DNA from 4 places in the Geodermatophilus sp. SYSU D00879 genome. Region 1 is predicted to be linked to each of the others. Evidence: riboswitches for the same ligand, from Rfam matches in the RefSeq annotation. Region 1 holds a riboswitch; each other region holds the start of a gene.
What was found. A riboswitch is a leader RNA that binds a small molecule or an ion and turns the genes downstream of it on or off. The one in region 1 is predicted to bind cyclic di-AMP.
Positions count from the first base shown of each region.

Region 2: linked by a shared signal. The riboswitch ahead of ACI79B_RS05825 (C40 family peptidase) and the one ahead of ACI79B_RS09800 (transglycosylase family protein) in region 1 are both predicted to bind cyclic di-AMP.
Region 3: linked by a shared signal. The riboswitch ahead of ACI79B_RS12690 (aggregation-promoting factor C-terminal-like domain-containing protein) and the one ahead of ACI79B_RS09800 (transglycosylase family protein) in region 1 are both predicted to bind cyclic di-AMP.
Region 4: linked by a shared signal. The riboswitch ahead of ACI79B_RS07285 (NlpC/P60 family protein) and the one ahead of ACI79B_RS09800 (transglycosylase family protein) in region 1 are both predicted to bind cyclic di-AMP.

Region 1 is NZ_JBJGZF010000005.1:245,558-249,233, forward strand. It holds gene treZ (malto-oligosyltrehalose trehalohydrolase) at 1-1,210, opposite strand, end outside; gene ACI79B_RS09800 (transglycosylase family protein) at 1,321-1,938, opposite strand; cyclic di-AMP (ydaO/yuaA leader) riboswitch at 1,942-2,076, opposite strand; gene treY (malto-oligosyltrehalose synthase) at 2,324-3,676, opposite strand, start outside.
Region 2 is NZ_JBJGZF010000003.1:34,086-37,761, reverse strand. It holds gene ACI79B_RS05830 (M48 family metallopeptidase) at 1-294, opposite strand, end outside; gene ACI79B_RS05825 (C40 family peptidase) at 458-1,666, opposite strand; cyclic di-AMP (ydaO/yuaA leader) riboswitch at 1,683-1,865, opposite strand; gene ACI79B_RS05820 (hypothetical protein) at 2,025-2,312, opposite strand; gene ACI79B_RS05815 (D-alanyl-D-alanine carboxypeptidase family protein) at 2,424-3,676, opposite strand, start outside.
Region 3 is NZ_JBJGZF010000008.1:119,572-123,247, reverse strand. It holds gene ACI79B_RS12700 (LLM class flavin-dependent oxidoreductase) at 1-298, opposite strand, end outside; gene ACI79B_RS12695 (hypothetical protein) at 556-1,455, shown strand; cyclic di-AMP (ydaO/yuaA leader) riboswitch at 1,607-1,767, shown strand; gene ACI79B_RS12690 (aggregation-promoting factor C-terminal-like domain-containing protein) at 2,046-2,954, shown strand; gene ACI79B_RS12685 (class I SAM-dependent methyltransferase) at 2,962-3,621, shown strand; gene ACI79B_RS12680 (SDR family NAD(P)-dependent oxidoreductase) at 3,645-3,676, shown strand, end outside.
Region 4 is NZ_JBJGZF010000004.1:14,439-18,114, reverse strand. It holds gene ACI79B_RS07300 (serine hydrolase domain-containing protein) at 1-120, opposite strand, end outside; gene ACI79B_RS07295 (DUF3817 domain-containing protein) at 136-453, opposite strand; gene ACI79B_RS07290 (hypothetical protein) at 556-741, shown strand; gene ACI79B_RS07285 (NlpC/P60 family protein) at 916-2,016, opposite strand; cyclic di-AMP (ydaO/yuaA leader) riboswitch at 2,028-2,168, opposite strand; gene ACI79B_RS07280 (hypothetical protein) at 2,355-2,594, shown strand; partial or broken gene ACI79B_RS07275 (YhjD/YihY/BrkB family envelope integrity protein) at 2,641-3,459, shown strand; gene ACI79B_RS07270 (transglycosylase domain-containing protein) at 3,483-3,676, opposite strand, start outside.

The DNA.
Region 1 (3,676 bases):
CGAGCAGGCCGGGGGACAGCGTCGCCGAGACGCGGTCCCCGATGGCGCGGTTGCCGACCTGGTCGTGGTCCTGCAGGTAACCGAGGAACTTCCACCCGGGCAGCCGCGCGGTGTCCACCGGCCGGCCGTGGGAGCGGCGGCGGAAGCTCGACCACGTGCCGTCGTGGAAGAAGGCGCCGGTGAGGGTCTTGGCCAGCCCGGCGAGACCGGCCTCGGCGAAGTCGCCGTAGTAGCCCTGCCCCTCGCCGGTGAGCGTCGCGTGCAGCGCGTGGTGGAAGTCGTCGCTCCACTGGGCGTGGATGCCGGTGCCGCCGGCCACCCGCGGGGTGACCATCCGGGGGTCGTTCAGGTCGCTCTCGGCGATGAGCGTGAGCGGCCGGCCGACCGCGACCGAGAGCCGGTCGACCTCCTGCGCCATCTCCTCGAGCACGTGGGTGGCGCGCTCGTCGACCAGCGCGTGCACGGCGTCCAGCCGCAGCCCGTCGACGTGCATGTCGCGCAGCCACATCAGGGCGTTGTCCAGGACGTAGCGGCGGACCTCGTCGGAGTCCGGCCCGGACAGGTTGACCGACTCGCCCCAGGTGTTCGCGCCGCCCTCCGAGAAGATCGGCATGAACAGCGGCAGGTAGTTCCCCGACGGGCCGAGGTGGTTGTAGACGACGTCCTGGATGACGCCGATCCCGCGCTGGTGGCAGGCGTCGACGAACCGCTGGTAGGCCGCGGGGCCGCCGTAGCTCTCCTGCACCGTGTACCAGAGGACGCCGTCGTAGCCCCAGTTGTGCGTGCCGTCGAAGCCGTTGACGGGCAGCAGCTCGACGAAGTCGACGCCGAGGTCGGCGAGGTGGCCCAGCCGGTCGATGGCCGAGTCGAGGGTGCCCTCGGGGGTGAACGTGCCGACGTGCAGCTCGTAGACGACGCCGCCGGCCAGCGGGCGCCCGGTCCAGGCGCTGTCGCCCCACGCGTACGCCGACGGGTCGAACCGACGGGACAGCCCGTGCACGCCGTCGGGCTGGCGGCGCGAGCGCGGGTCGGGACGCGGGGTGTCGTCGTCGCCGAGCAGGTAGCCGTAGTCGGACTCCGGGCCGGCCTCGGCCTCGGCCCGCCACCAGCCGTCGTCGTCGCGGCGCATGTCGTGCACCGTGCCGTCGACCTGCAGGCGCACGCGCTCGGGCACGGGCGCCCAGACGGCGAACTCGACGGGTGCGGACATGCGGGGGCCTCCCAGCGGTAGTGCGGCTGACCGGTCCCTCTTGCCCGCTGCGGGCGCGGTCAACCGCGAGCGGCGGCCGGGGGAGCGGGTCCCCCGGTCGCCGCCACAGGTCACGGCAGCTGCAGCTCCTGCCCGACGTAGATATTGTTCGGGTCGCTGACCGTGCCGCTGTTGGCCGACCAGAGGGCCTTCCAGCCGCCCTTGACGCCCTGGGCTCGGGCGATCTTGCCCAGCGTGTCGCCGGACCGGACGGTGTACGAGCCGCCGGAGGCACCGGCGGCGGACTCCCCGGCCCGGGCGGCCGGGGCGGGCTCGGCCGGGGCGGGCTCGGCCGGGGCGGGCGCGGCCGGGGCGGGCGCGGCGGCCGGCGAGCCGGCCTCCGGGGCGTCCGGGTTCAGGCCCTTGCCGCAGGTGGGCCAGGCACCCGGGCCCTGGACGTCGAGCGTGCGCTCGGCGACGGCGATCTGCTGCGCCTTGGTGGCCAGGTCGGCGCGGGCGGCGTACTCGGTGCCGCCGAAGGCCGCCCAGGTGGACTGGCTGAACTGCAGGCCGCCGTAGTAGCCGTTGCCGGTGTTGATGCTCCAGTTGCCGCTGGACTCGCACTGGGCGACGGCGTCCCAGTCGTTGGGGGCGGCGGCCGAGGCCGGGCCGGCGGCGACGCCGATCGCGGCCGCGGCCACGCCGGTCGTCACGAGGGCACGGCGGAGCAGGGACGTGGACGTGCGCATGCGGGATCTCCGATCCGCCGCCTGCGAGGTGAGCTGTCGGGTTCGGAGCGATCGGTGCCCCGGCCGCGCAGAGCGCGGCTTCACCCCGAGGCGCTGCGTCCGGTCCCCCCGTGACCGCGGTGCAGGCGCCGAAGTGGGTCCCCCACCCCCGTCCTGGCTGTGCAGGAGGAACGGAGCCCGGCGGACGGGGTTCGGCGGACCGGCTCCGGCACGCGGCTGTCATTGGCCCGCGTGCGGGGCAAAGGTAACGGCCGCATCACGAGACGGCACACCCGCCCCACCCGTCACGGCGTGTCGCCCGGCGTCCCCGCGGCGGCCCGCGCCCGGCGGCCGGGGGGAGTCGCAGGTCACGGTGGCGCCGGCCGGCGCCGCCGTGACCTGCGTCTCATTCTCGGACGAGCAGGGCCACCGGCAGCCGGGCCAGCAGCTCGCCGACGGGCGCGCCGCCGGCGTCGGAGACGACCCGCGTGCCGGTGAGCACGTCGCGCCAGGCGCCGGTCGGCAGCGCCAGCGCGGTGTCGCCCCAGCCGCCGGCGGCCAGCGCGACCGGCAGCCGGGTCGCCACGGTCACCGCGCCGCCCTGCTCTCCGGACCCACGGTCGAAGGCGACGACGTGCTGCGCGGCGGACCCGGTGGCGGCCACCGGGGTGTAGCCGGTGAACAGCCCGGGGTCGTCCCGCCGCAGCCGCAGCGCCCGCGAGACGACGAGCAGCTTGGCCGCGCCGGTCTCGTCGACCTCGGGCACCTCCCCGCCGTCGAGCCGGGCCAGCAGCGCGCGCCGTTCGTCGTAGTCGACCGGGCGGCGGTTGTCGGGGTCGACGAGCGAGTGGTCCCACAGCTCGGTGCCCTGGTAGACGTCCGGGACGCCGGGCATCGTCAGCTGCAGCAGCTTCTGCGCCAGCCCGTTGGACCGGCCGGCCGGGGCGATCCGCGCGACGAACGCCTCGATCTCGCGGTTCGTCGCCTCGTCGTCGAAGGCGGCGTCGACCATCGCGTGCAGCTGCGCCTCGAACGCCTCGTCGACGTCGGTCCACGTCGTCGACCGCCCGGCCTCGCGGGCGGCCTTCTCGGCGTAGGCGTGCGCCCGCTCGCGGGACAGCGGCCAGGCGCCGACCAGGTTCTGCCACACCAGGTGCGCCAGCGGCCGGTCGGGCAGCGGGTGGCGGGACAGCCAGCCGCGGACCAGGTCCGCCCACTCGGTCGGCACCTCGGCGAGGACGGCCAGGCGGGCCCGGGTGTCCTCGCTGCGCTTGGTGTCGTGCGTGGTGAGCGTCGTCATCGACTCCGGCTTGCGCTCCAGCCGCCGCGCCTGCGCCTCGTGGAACTCCTCCGGGGTGCTGCCGAAGCGCGCCGGGTCGCCGCCGACCTCGTTGAGCACCACGAACCGGGCCCAGCGGTAGTAGGCGCTGTCCTCGACGCCCTTGGCCATCACCGGGCCGCTGGTCTGCTCGAACCGGGTGGCCGCCTCGGTGCCGGCCTGCGCCAGCACCGGGTGCAGCGCGTCCACCGCGGCGACCAGGTCGGGACGGCGGTCGCGGACGTCGCCCACGGCGGCGTCGAGGTGCTCGCGGCCGTCGGGCAGGTAGGTGCGGTAGACGGAGAAGCTGGCCAGCAGCTCCGCCAGCGCCTCCTTCTCCGTCTCGACGTCGACGCCGGGCAGCTCGCCGATCACCCGCACCAGGCGGGCGACCTCGGAGCCGAGGATCCCGTCGGTGACCTCGCGCTTGCAGGCGTGCAC
Region 2 (3,676 bases), on a different contig from region 1:
CGCGGAGACGGCGAGCCCGAGCACCAGGTTGGTCAGCGACGCGGGACGGATGTCGGCGGCGAGGGCCTCGGCGCGGCGGACGACCTCGGCGGGCAGCCCGGCGTCGTCGGTGACCGGGGACGCGCCGCCGGGCGGGGTGGGCAGCAGCGTCCAGGGCGTGCGGATGGCGATGACGACGACGAGCGCCGCGCCGAGCACGAGCGCGACCAGCAGCGCGGCGCGGCGGGAGCCGGTGCGGTCGGGGCGGGTGGCCGCGGGGCCGGGGCGGGTGCTCGTCCCGCCCGCCCTGCTCACCCGGCCGATCCTAGGCGCGCGCCGGCGCCGCACCGCGGTTCCCCTCCACGGACGCCGAGGGCCGGCGACCCGGACGGGTCACCGGCCCTCGGCCCGTGGGGTGCTGGAACGGCCGCCCTCCAGGAACCCTCCGCCTGCGCGTTGGGGAAGGGTGGTCCTTCGTCTAGGCGACGCGGCGCATCGCGGTGATGCCGCCCATCGAGTCGACCGACACGACCTTCACCGGCTGCCCCGACGTGGAGGCGTGCACCATCTGGCCGTTGCCGATGTACATCGAGACGTGGCTGACCGGGCTGTAGTAGAAGATCAGGTCGCCCGGCTGCAGGTCCGCCCGCGAGACGGCGGTGCCCATGCGCGACTGCATGCTGCTGGAGTGCGGGAGGCTGATCCCGGCCGCCGCGTAGGCGTACTGGGTCAGGCCCGAGCAGTCGAAGGCGTCTGGCCCGCCCGCACCCCACACGTAGGGGTCGCCCACCTGGGCCAGCGCCGTCTGCACCGCCGTCTGCGCGGCACCGCTGCCGCCGCTGCCCGCCGACGGCGCCGGGGCCGGAGCGGGGGCCGGAGCGGGGGCCGCGGCCTGCGTGCCGGCCACGGTCGGAGCGCTGTCGCCGCGCGAGCCGCCGGCCGGCTCGTCGCCCGCCTCCGCCTGCGCGCCGGCGGCCAGGCCGGCCTCCTGCGCGGCGAGCGCCGCCTGCCGCTGCGCCTCGGTGAGCGCGGCGAACTGCGCCTGGTAGTCGGCGATGTCGTCCTGGAGCTGCGCCTCCTGGGCGCTCAGGTCGTCGAGGGTGCGCTGCGCCTCGGCCTCGGCGGCCTCGGCGTCGGCCTGCGCCTGGCGGGCGGCGGCCGCCGCCTCGTCCACCTCGTCGAGGACCGAGGTGGTGTGGTCGGCGATCTGACCGAGGGTGGCCAGCGAGGCGACGAAGTCCTCGGCGGAGTCGCTGGTCATCAGCAGGTCGAGCCCGGCGAAGCCGTCGCCGTTGCCGGCGGTGTAGGCGCTGCGCGCCACCTGGCGGATCTGGCCGTCGAGGTCCCGCAGCTGGTCCTGCGCCTCGGCGGCGGCCCGGTCGGCCTCGTCGGCGGCGGCCTGCTGCTGGGCGAGGACCTCGCGGGCCTCGTTGACCTGCTCGGTGACGACCTCGAGCCGGTGGCCGGCCTCGGCGGCGAGCTGGGCGGCCTGCTCCGGGGTGCCGGCCCGCTCGGGGTCGGCGGCCGCGGTGCCGGACAGCAGGCCGAGGGTCAGCGCGGCGGTGGTGCCGACGAGGGTGACCCGGCCGAGGTGGCGGGCCCGCGACGGGCGGTGTGGCCCGGCGGTGCGGGTGGCGGATGTGGACTTCTCGCGTGCATGCCCCAGGACGGGGCGGGGGGTCGCCACGGGCGGCGGCTCTCCGTTTCTTCCTCAGCAACCGCCTACCGAGTTAGCTGACGGGTTCGGGCTGGGAAGACGTGCCCTATCTCGTGCGCCCCGGTCGGGACCGGCGCGCACGAGAACTCACCCCAGTGCTGCGGTGGGTCCCCGGCTCACCTCGCGCACCTCCGGGGAGGGGCGTCCGGTGACTCGGCGGTGTCGGCCGAGGTCACCCCTGCGTCGGGTGACGACCACCCGGCCGGACGGCGCCACAGTACGGACGTGATGCAGTTGTGACAAACGAGGGGTGCGTGGACTGTGAGAACACACACGGTCAGCAGCCGCGCCACTCCGGTGAGTACCCGATCCGGGTGGTCCTCGCCGGTCAGCCCGTGCGCCGGCGCCCGTCCCGCGACGGCCGGTGCCGGAGCGGCGGCACCAGGCCACCCTCGGCCAGTGCCCGCACGGCCCGCCGCTCGACGTCGTCGAGCTCCACGACGACGCCCGGGCGCGGCAGGACGCCGTCGGCGGTCCGGGCCGCCGGGACGGGGGGCACCGGCAGCAGCACGGGGCCGGTGTCCCGCTCCGCGGGCGGGGCGCCCAGCAGGGCGGTGACGACGCAGTCGGCGCAGCCGGCGCCGCGCGCGGTGCACGAGTCGCAGTCGATGAGCATGGCCGTGTCCCTCCGGTGCCCCGGCCGCGCCGCCCGGTGCCGGGCCGCGGTCGGGACGGGTCTCCCTGTCGGTTGCCCGGCACGCTAGGGACGGCCACCGACAGTCCCGGCTCAGCCGCCCGCGTACTCCCAGTGCCACGGCTCCTCGCGGCCGTTGCCGGGGTCGGCCCAGGTCGGGTGCAGCCACCCGAACCGGCCGGCGTTGGCGACCATCCACGCGTACTGCGGCGTGCCGAAGCCGTCGATGCCGCCGCACAGGTCGACCGCCAGCCCCCAGCCGTGGTTGCTGGTGCCCGGGACCGCGGCGAGCGCCGGCTTCTCCCCGTAGAGCCGGACCTGGGCGGCGTAGGTGCGGTAGGAGTCGGTGATGCAGAGCGGCTGCCCGAACGCCGACGCGAACGCCGCGCTCATCGCCCGCCAGGCCGCCGCGGCGTCGCAGCGCAGCGAGTGGCCGCCCACCCCGATCGGGCACAGCGCGCTGGGCGGGATGAGGCCGTTGGGGTAGCCACCCCAGGCCCGGGCGCCGTCGAAGCTCGGCGGGTAGACGGTGTTGCCGCACTCCACCCGCAGGGCGCCGCCGGCCGGGCCGGGGGCGGGCGCCTCCGGCCGCGGGCCGAGGCTCGGCCGGCCGACGTGCAGCACCTGGTCAGCGGGCAGCCGGCGGACGACGACGGCGCCGGCCCGCGCGTCGGCGGCGAGCATGGTCTGCGCGTCCAGCGCGATGCCGACGTGCCCGAGGCCTGCCTCGGGGGTGCCGAGGAAGACCAGGTCGCCGGGCAGGACGTCCGCCGGGTCGACGGGCGTGGTGACCGCGAACAGGCCGGCCTGGTCGCCGGGCAGGTCGATGCCGGCGTCGCGGTAGACGGTGGAGACCAGCGAGCCGCAGTCCCAGGAGTCCGGGCCGGCCGTCCCCGGCGCGTAGGGCCGGCCGAGGGCGTCCATCGCCGCGGTGACCGCGGCCAGCGTCTCGGCGGGCAGCACGAGCAGCGACACCGGTTGGCGCGGCAGCTGCGCGGCGCCGCGCTGGGCGCCGCCGGCGGCCGCACCGACCGGGGTGAGCCCCGCGGGCAGGCCCCGCACGGGGTCGAGCAGCTCGGCCGCCGGCGGCGCGGCGACCCCCGCCTCGCGCAGCTGGTCGAGGTAGGCCCGCCAGTTGGCCGCCGTCTGGGTGTTGACGTCGACCTGCTGGCGCTGCAGGTCCGACAGCTGCCGGTCGACGTCGCCGAGCGCGACGTCGAGCTCCGCGGTCACCGCGTCGGCGGCGGCCTCCAGGTCGGCCACCTCCGCGGCCAGCCCATCGGCCCGCTGCTGCGCCTCGGCGAGGACGGCGTCGGCGGAGGTCTGGCGGTCGACCGCGGTCCGCC
Region 3 (3,676 bases), on a different contig from region 1:
CGTAGTCCTCGGCGATCTTCACCGGGTCGTTGGTGGTGATCAGCGTGGTCGACGTCGACAGCTGCAGCCGGGAGGTCTGCGCCGCGACGTAGGCCAGCGTGGTCGTGGGGGAGGACGAGAAGAACGGCGGGTTGTGGTGCTCGCCGAGCGCGAAGACGTCGAGGCCCACCTCCTCGGCCTTCTTCGCGATGGTGACGACGGCCTTGATCCGCTCCGCCTCGCTCGGCGTCCGCCCCGTCGTCGGGTCGGTCGTGACGTCGCTGACCGTGAAGACCCCGAACTGCATCTCGTGCTCCATGTGGTTGAGAGTGCAACTACTGTACCCGGCCCAACGACCCGCCTCCGCCGGGCATTCCCCGCGGGGGCCGTGACCGTACTGAGACCTCTCGACCGCGCACAGTGACCAGCCCGGCACGTCCGGGCGCGACCGGTCCGCACGTCCCGCGCGCGCCCGTGTCGGCCCGTTCGGCCGCACCCGGCGGGTGGAACTCTGTGATCACCCACGCCGGCGTGCCGGTGGGGGACCGGATCGGAGCGCACCGAGGGGGAACCGGGATGTCGCTGCGGGGACAGGGAGCTGCTCCGGACAGGGCCGGGGACGGCCCCGCCGAGCCGCCTCCGGGACGCGGGCTCGACGGCCTGCTGGGCACCGGACCGGTGTTCACCGGGGCGGTGCGCGGCTACGACCGCCTGCAGGTCGACGACTACGTCGCCTGGGCGGAGACGGAGTTGCTGGTCCTGCGCCGGGAGAACGAGCACCTGCTCAGCCGCTACGCCGCCGCGTCGGCCGAGCTGCAGAACGCCCGCCGCCGGCTGGCCCAGCTGGTCCGCGAGCGGCAGAGCCTGCCCGGCCCCGAGGACGCCGCGGCGATGATGCGCCGGGCCGAGGAGGCGGCCGCCGCGCTGACCGCCGCCGCCGAGGAGGAGGCCGGGCGGATCCGCGCCGAGGCGCTCACCGAGGCGCAGGCCCGGCTGTCCGGGGTGGCCGAGATGCGCGAGGCGGTGCTCGCCGCCCGCGAGCAGACCCGCAGCGAGGCCGCCGCGATCCTGGAGGCCGCGCGCCGCGAGGCCGCCCGGCTGGAGGAGGGGGCCGCCGCCGAGCGCGCGCGGCGGGACCGCGAGGCCGCCGAGGCGCGGGCACGGGCCGACGCCGAGGCGCTCGAGCGCCGGTCCGCCGTCGAGGCCGAGCTCGAGCCGCTGCGCGACGAGCGCGACCGGGCGCGCGACTGGCTGCGCCTGCTGACCGGGCAGCTGGACGAGGCGCTCGCCGTCGTCACCGGGGTCGTGCCCGACGACGTCCACGCCCTCGGCGACAAGCGGGGGCTGCCCCGCCTCGGGGAGGACCCGGCGCCCGAGCCCCGCGCGGGGGCGCGGCCGGCGCCGTCCGCCACGGACGTGTCCGACGTGACACCTCTGCACGGGCCCGGCCGGCCCGAGGTGGCCGCGGCCTCCTGACCAGCGGCGACGCGGAGGGGCGTTCCGGTACGGGACAGTCCGTACCACGCGTCACGGCCGCACCTCCGGCCACGACCGTTGTCACGAACCGGTAACGACCGTACGGTGGCTTGCGTCCGGCAGGTCGTCAGGTCCCCGTCCCGGGGAGCCCGGCCGGACGCCGCCGAGTCGTGTCCGCACCCGTGGACGCGAGCCGGGGACCCACCGCAGTACTGGGGTGAATCGCGCCCGCCGAGCTCCGGCCCGGCACGCGTAGGGCTCCTTCCCGCCCGAACCCGTCAGCTAACTCGGTAGGCGGCTCACGGAAGAAACGGAGAGTCTCCGCATGCCCCGCCTCCGGGCCGAAGCGGCCCGCAGGTGCAGCTGCCCGCGCGCACACCGCGCCCCCGCGTCCGCCTGACGCCGGCCGCCCCTGCCCTGCCGCTCCCTGCGACGACGTCGCCGGGGACCCCGTAACGCCACACCCCCCAGACCCGCGCCGCACCCGCACGCCCGAGGTCCGCCTCCGGGCCGCTGCCGCGCGCACTCTCCCTCGGAGCCCTCACCCCCTCATGTCCCGCCACGTCCAGAACACGCCTGCCGACGCCCCCGTGACCGTCGAGCTCGCCACTCCCGACGCCATCGACGCCACCGCCGACACCGCCACCCGCGAGCTGCCCGCGCTCGCGGACGCCGCCGAGCCGGCCGCCGAGGCCCCCGCCCGCCGGCGCCTGTTCCGCCGCGGCAGCCCGCCGCTGGGCCCGCGCCGCCCGGCCCTCCTGCTCGGCGCCGCCGCGGCCGGCGCGCTGATCGTGGGCGTCGTCTCCACCAGCGGCCCCGCTGCCTCCGCCGGCACCGACACCGCCGGCACCACCGGCACCGCGGTCAGCGTCGCCGACGAGCTGGGCATCCCGCAGCAGCAGGCGGCCGCGCAGGCCGCGACCGGCCCCGACCTGACGACGCTGGCCGACGTCGCCGCCTCGCGCGCCGAGCGCAGCGCGCAGGAGGCCGGTGTCGCCCAGGCGCAGCTCGCCGCCGAGCAGGCGGAGCGCGACCGCCAGGCCGCCGAGGCCGAGGCCGCCCGCGTCGCCGCCGAGCAGGAGGCCGCCCGCGTCGCCGCGGAGCAGGAGGCCGCTCGCCAGGCCGCCGAGGCGCAGGCCGCCGCCGAGGCCGCCGCCGCGCAGCAGGCCGCCGAGGAGCAGGCCGCCGAGGAGGCCGCGCCGGCCGCGCCGTCCGGCTCCTTCAAGGACTACGCGCTGAGCAAGGTCGGCAGCGGCGAGCAGTTCTCCTGCCTGGAGAAGCTGTGGGGCAAGGAGAGCGGCTGGAACCCCAACGCGCAGAACCCCACCAGCACCGCCTACGGCATCCCGCAGTTCCTGGACTCCACCTGGGCCAGCACCGGGATCGCCAAGACCTCCGACGGCTACCGCCAGATCGACGCCGGCCTCATCTACATCGAGCAGCGCTACGGCACGCCGTGCGACGCCTGGGCGCACTCGCAGGCCACCGGCTGGTACTGATCCCCAGGTGATCCAGCGAGGGCCGGCCACCCGGGTGGTGCCCGCGGGGTTCGTCCGCGCGCACACCCAGGTGCGCCGGCCCTCGCTCGTCCCCGAGGTGCGGCTGCACGTCGCCGACGACGTCGTCGCCCTGTGGGAGGCGATGGAGACCGCGGCCGGCGGGGCGGGGGAGGAGCCGCCGTTCTGGGCGGCCGCCTGGCCCGGCGGGCAGGCACTGGCCCGCCACCTGCTCGACGCCCCCGCCACCGTCGCCGGCCGCACGGTGCTCGACCTCGGGTCGGGCAGCGGCCTGGTCGCGGTGGCCGCCGTCCTCGCCGGCGCCCGCCGGGTGCTGGCCAGCGACGTGGATCCCTTCTCCCGGACGGCGGTCGGTGTCAACGCCGGCCTCAACGGCGTGACCGGCATCAGCGTCACCGGCGACGTCCTCGACCGCGAGCCGCCGGCCGTCGACGTCGTCGTCGCCGGCGACGTCTGCTACGACCGGGAGATGACCGGGCGGGTGCTGCCCTTCCTCGACCGGGCGCGGGCCCGCGGCTGCGACGTGCTGATCGGCGACCCCGGCCGCCCGTACCTGCCGCACGAGCGGCTGGAGCCCGCCGCGGTGTACGAGGTCCCCGAGACCGAGGGGCCCGGGCTGCGCCGGACGACGGTGTGGCGGCTGCCCTGAGCGCCGCCGGATACGGTCGCCGCGTGCGCCCCTACGCCTTCACCGGTACCGCCGT
Region 4 (3,676 bases), on a different contig from region 1:
GGCGAGCCCGCCGTCCCGGACCACCCCGGCGACCAGGCTGGGTGCCCGGCCCTCGTGCTGCACCCGGGCGGTGCGGGCCAGCAGCGTGCGGGCGGTCGAGGGCAGCACGGGCTCCGGCATGACCGGAACGGTAGGTCAGGCCCGGACGGGCGCCGCCAGCCGCCCGGTGCGCCCGGCCCAGCGCTCGAACACGACGGTGACCAGCGGCGGGACCGAGGCGGCCAGCGCGAGCAGCGTCGTCCACCGGGACCAGCCGAGCACCCGCGCGGCGACCAGGGCCACGACCACGTAGGCGACGAACACCGCACCGTGGACCGGCCCGAACACCTGGACGCCGACCTCGGAGGTCTCCGGCACGTACTTGACGTACATCCCGGCGAGCAGGCCGATCCAGGACAGGGCCTCGGCGACGGCGACGGCGCGGAAGGCCAGGGCGACGGTGCGGGGGTTCATCGGTGCGCGGTCCTCGGGTCGGGGGCGGGTCCGCAGGGTCAACGCGGCAGCGGACGCCGACGTCCCGGTCGGGGGGTGTGACGTGCGTGGCAGGGTCGGGCCGTGCGGGGTCCGGCGCGGCGCGAGTTCTGCCTGGTCCTGCTGCGCCGGATGGCCGACCTGCGCTGGGAGGTGCTCTGCCCCGGCGGCAGCGTGCTGCACGAGCACCTGGTGCGGGCCCGGGCTCCCCGGTCCCGCCGGCGGCCGACGGGCGGCTGCGGGTGTGGGAGCACGTGGTGGCCGACGTGAGCGGCCTGCCCGGGGCCCGGGGTGGACCCGCGGGTGGTCACCCGCCGGGAGGTGCGGCTGCCCTCCGGCGCGACGGCCGCCTTCGTCTGGGGCCTGCTGCAGCAGGTCCGGACGGACAGAGCCCCGGCACCCGAGGATGGGGTGCCGGGGCTCCCGAGCGGCTGACTCCGCGCGTCAGCCGATGCGGCGGGCGCCGGCGTAGCCGCCCATCGCGTCGATGCTCGCGACCTTGACGACGTCGCCCGACGTCGGCGCGTGCACCATCTGGCCGTTGCCGATGTAGATGCCGACGTGGCTCACCGGGCTGTAGAAGAAGACCAGGTCCCCGGGCTGCAGGTTGGCGCGGGAGACCGCGGTGCCCATCGTCGACTGCATCCTGCTGGAGTGCGGGAGGCTGATCCCCGCGGCCTTGAACGCGTACTGGGTGAGGCCGGAGCAGTCGAAGGCGTCCGGGCCGGCGGCCGCCCAGACGTAGGGGTCGCCGCGCTGGGCCATGGCGGTGGAGACGACGATGCCGGCGACGCCGCTGGCCGGCGCGGCGGCCGTGGCGGGCTCCTCCGCGGCGGTCGCGGGCTCCTCGCGGTCCTCGTCGCGGCTGGCGCGGGAGTCCTCGGAGGCGTGCGCCGCGGCGGCGGCGTCGAGGGCGGCGCGCCGCTCCTCGGCGCTCAGCTGGGCGTAGTCGGCCTGGTAGGCGGCGATCTGGGCCTCGAGGTCGGCCTGCTGGGCGGCGACGGCGTCGTACTGGCGCTGCGCCTCGGCGGCGGCCTCGGCGGCCGCGGTCTGCGCGGCGGTGGCGGTGTCGGTGGCGGTCACGGCCTGGCCGAGCAGTTCGCCCTGGTAGCCGGCGACGCCCTGCAGCAGCGTGACGCGGTTGACGAACTCGTCGGCGTCCTCGCTGGTCATGAGCGCCTGCAGCGAGCCCATGCTGTCGCCGGTGTAGGCCGACCGGGCGATGCCGATGACCTGCTGACGCGCGGTGTCCACGGCGGCCTGGGCGGTGGCCAGCTGCGCGGCGGCGGCGTCGGCGGCGGCCTGCTGGGCGGCGAGCGCCTCGCGCGCCTCGTTGAACTGCTCGGTGACGACCTCGAGGTCGTGGCCCCGGGCGGCGACCAGCTGCGCGGCCTCGGCGGCCGTCGCCGGCTCCTCCGCCCCGGCCGGCGCGGGGACGGCGCCCAGCCCGAGGCCGATGCCGAGGGCGCCGGCGAGGGCGAGGGCGGCGCGGCGGCCGCGGCCGGTCGCGGGCGTGCCGGGGACGGACGTGCGCAGGGACGCCACGCGGCGGTCTCTCCTTCTCCCAGGCCGCCTACCGGGTTAGCTGACGGGTTCGGGCGTGGAGTCGCCCGGCGCGTACGGACACGCGCTACACCCCAGGACTGCGATGGGTCCCCGGCCCGGTCCCCACGGGAGAAGGACCGGCTCGACGGCGTCCGCGGGGTGTCACCCGGACTGGTGACGGAACGCCCCGTTGGACGTACAGAGCGTAAGGTCCGCGACCGGCGTGTGACAATCACCCCGGTGTAATTACATCGCTCACACAAGGTGACCGGGCGACTGCGGGAGGTTGCCGACCCCCGCCGGTTTGCACACCCGTGGGGACGTGTACCGATTGCTGCATGTCCTCCTCCACGCGGATGCGCGCCACCCGGACACGGATCGCCCGGCCGCTCGTCGCGCTCGCCCTGTTCGGCTCCCTGGTCGCCTGCGGTGACAACACCGACTTCTCGCGCGGCCCGACCAACTGCGACTCCGCCGGCGGCAACGCCAGCAACGAGAACGACGCCAGCTGCCAGGAGACCGGTCAGAACCCCGGCAACGACGCCCCGACCACCGACGACGCGAGCACCGACGACTGAGCGGCGCCCGGCCCCGGCGGGACGCCCGGTCTGGTGGCATGAGCGGGTGAGCCCGGCACGCAGGTGGACGGCGGCCCGGGTGCGGGCCGAGACACGGACGCTGTTGGCCGGTGCCCGCCGTCTGCTGCACGGGCGTGACCTCGCGCTCATCGGCGCGGGGCTCACCTTCTACGCCGGCATCGCGGTGGTGCCGCTGGTGCTGGTCTCCGTCCGGCTGACCGCGCTGGCCACCTCGGCCGAGGAGGTCCGCGCGCGCAGCGAGCGGCTGACCGAGCTGCTGCCGGGGTCGCTGGGCGCGCCGGGCGCGGTGGACCGGCTGGTCGACGCCGGCGTCCGGCTGGACCTGCTGGGCTTCGCCCTGGCGCTGCTGCCCCTGTCGCTGTACGGCGAGGGGCTGCGGCGGGCACTGATGCGGTTCAGCCGGCGACGGGAGAACCTCACCGGCTGGCGGGGCCGGCTGCTCACGCTGCCCCTGGTCGTGGTCACGCCGCTGCTGCTGTACCCGCTGCTGCTGGCCGCCACAGTCATGGCCGACCTGGCCCGCGAGGACGGCGCCGGGCCTCTGATCGGGCGGTTCGCCGTCGGCTACTACTCGGTGCTGTTCGTGCTCACCGTGCCCATCCTGTGGGGCTACGGCGTGGTGGCCGGCGGCCGGCACCGGTGGGGCGCGCTGGTCAGCGGCGCCCTGTTCACCGCCGCCTGTCTGTCCGGCTTCCTGCAGGGCTTCGTGCTGTTCCTGTCCCTGCCACTGGACCTGGGCGCGCCCTTCGGCGGCCTGGTCGTCGTCGGCGCGGTGGTCGCCATCGGCCTGTGGCTGTTCCTGCTGCACCTGGTCCTGCTGGCCGGGTGGCTGCTCACCCAGTCCCTCGACGAGCGGCTGGGCCGGCGTCAGGCGGTCGGCCGCCAGGGGGAGCCGGGCGGCGGCTCGGGTGCCGGGGTCGCCGGCGCGGGCGGCGGCTCGGGTGCCGGGGTCGCCGGCGCGGGCGGCGGCTCGGGTGCCGGGGCCGCCGGCGCAGGAGGCGGCTCGGGTGCCGGGGCCGCCGGCGCGGGCGGCGGCTCCGTGGCCGGTGGCGGCGGCTCCG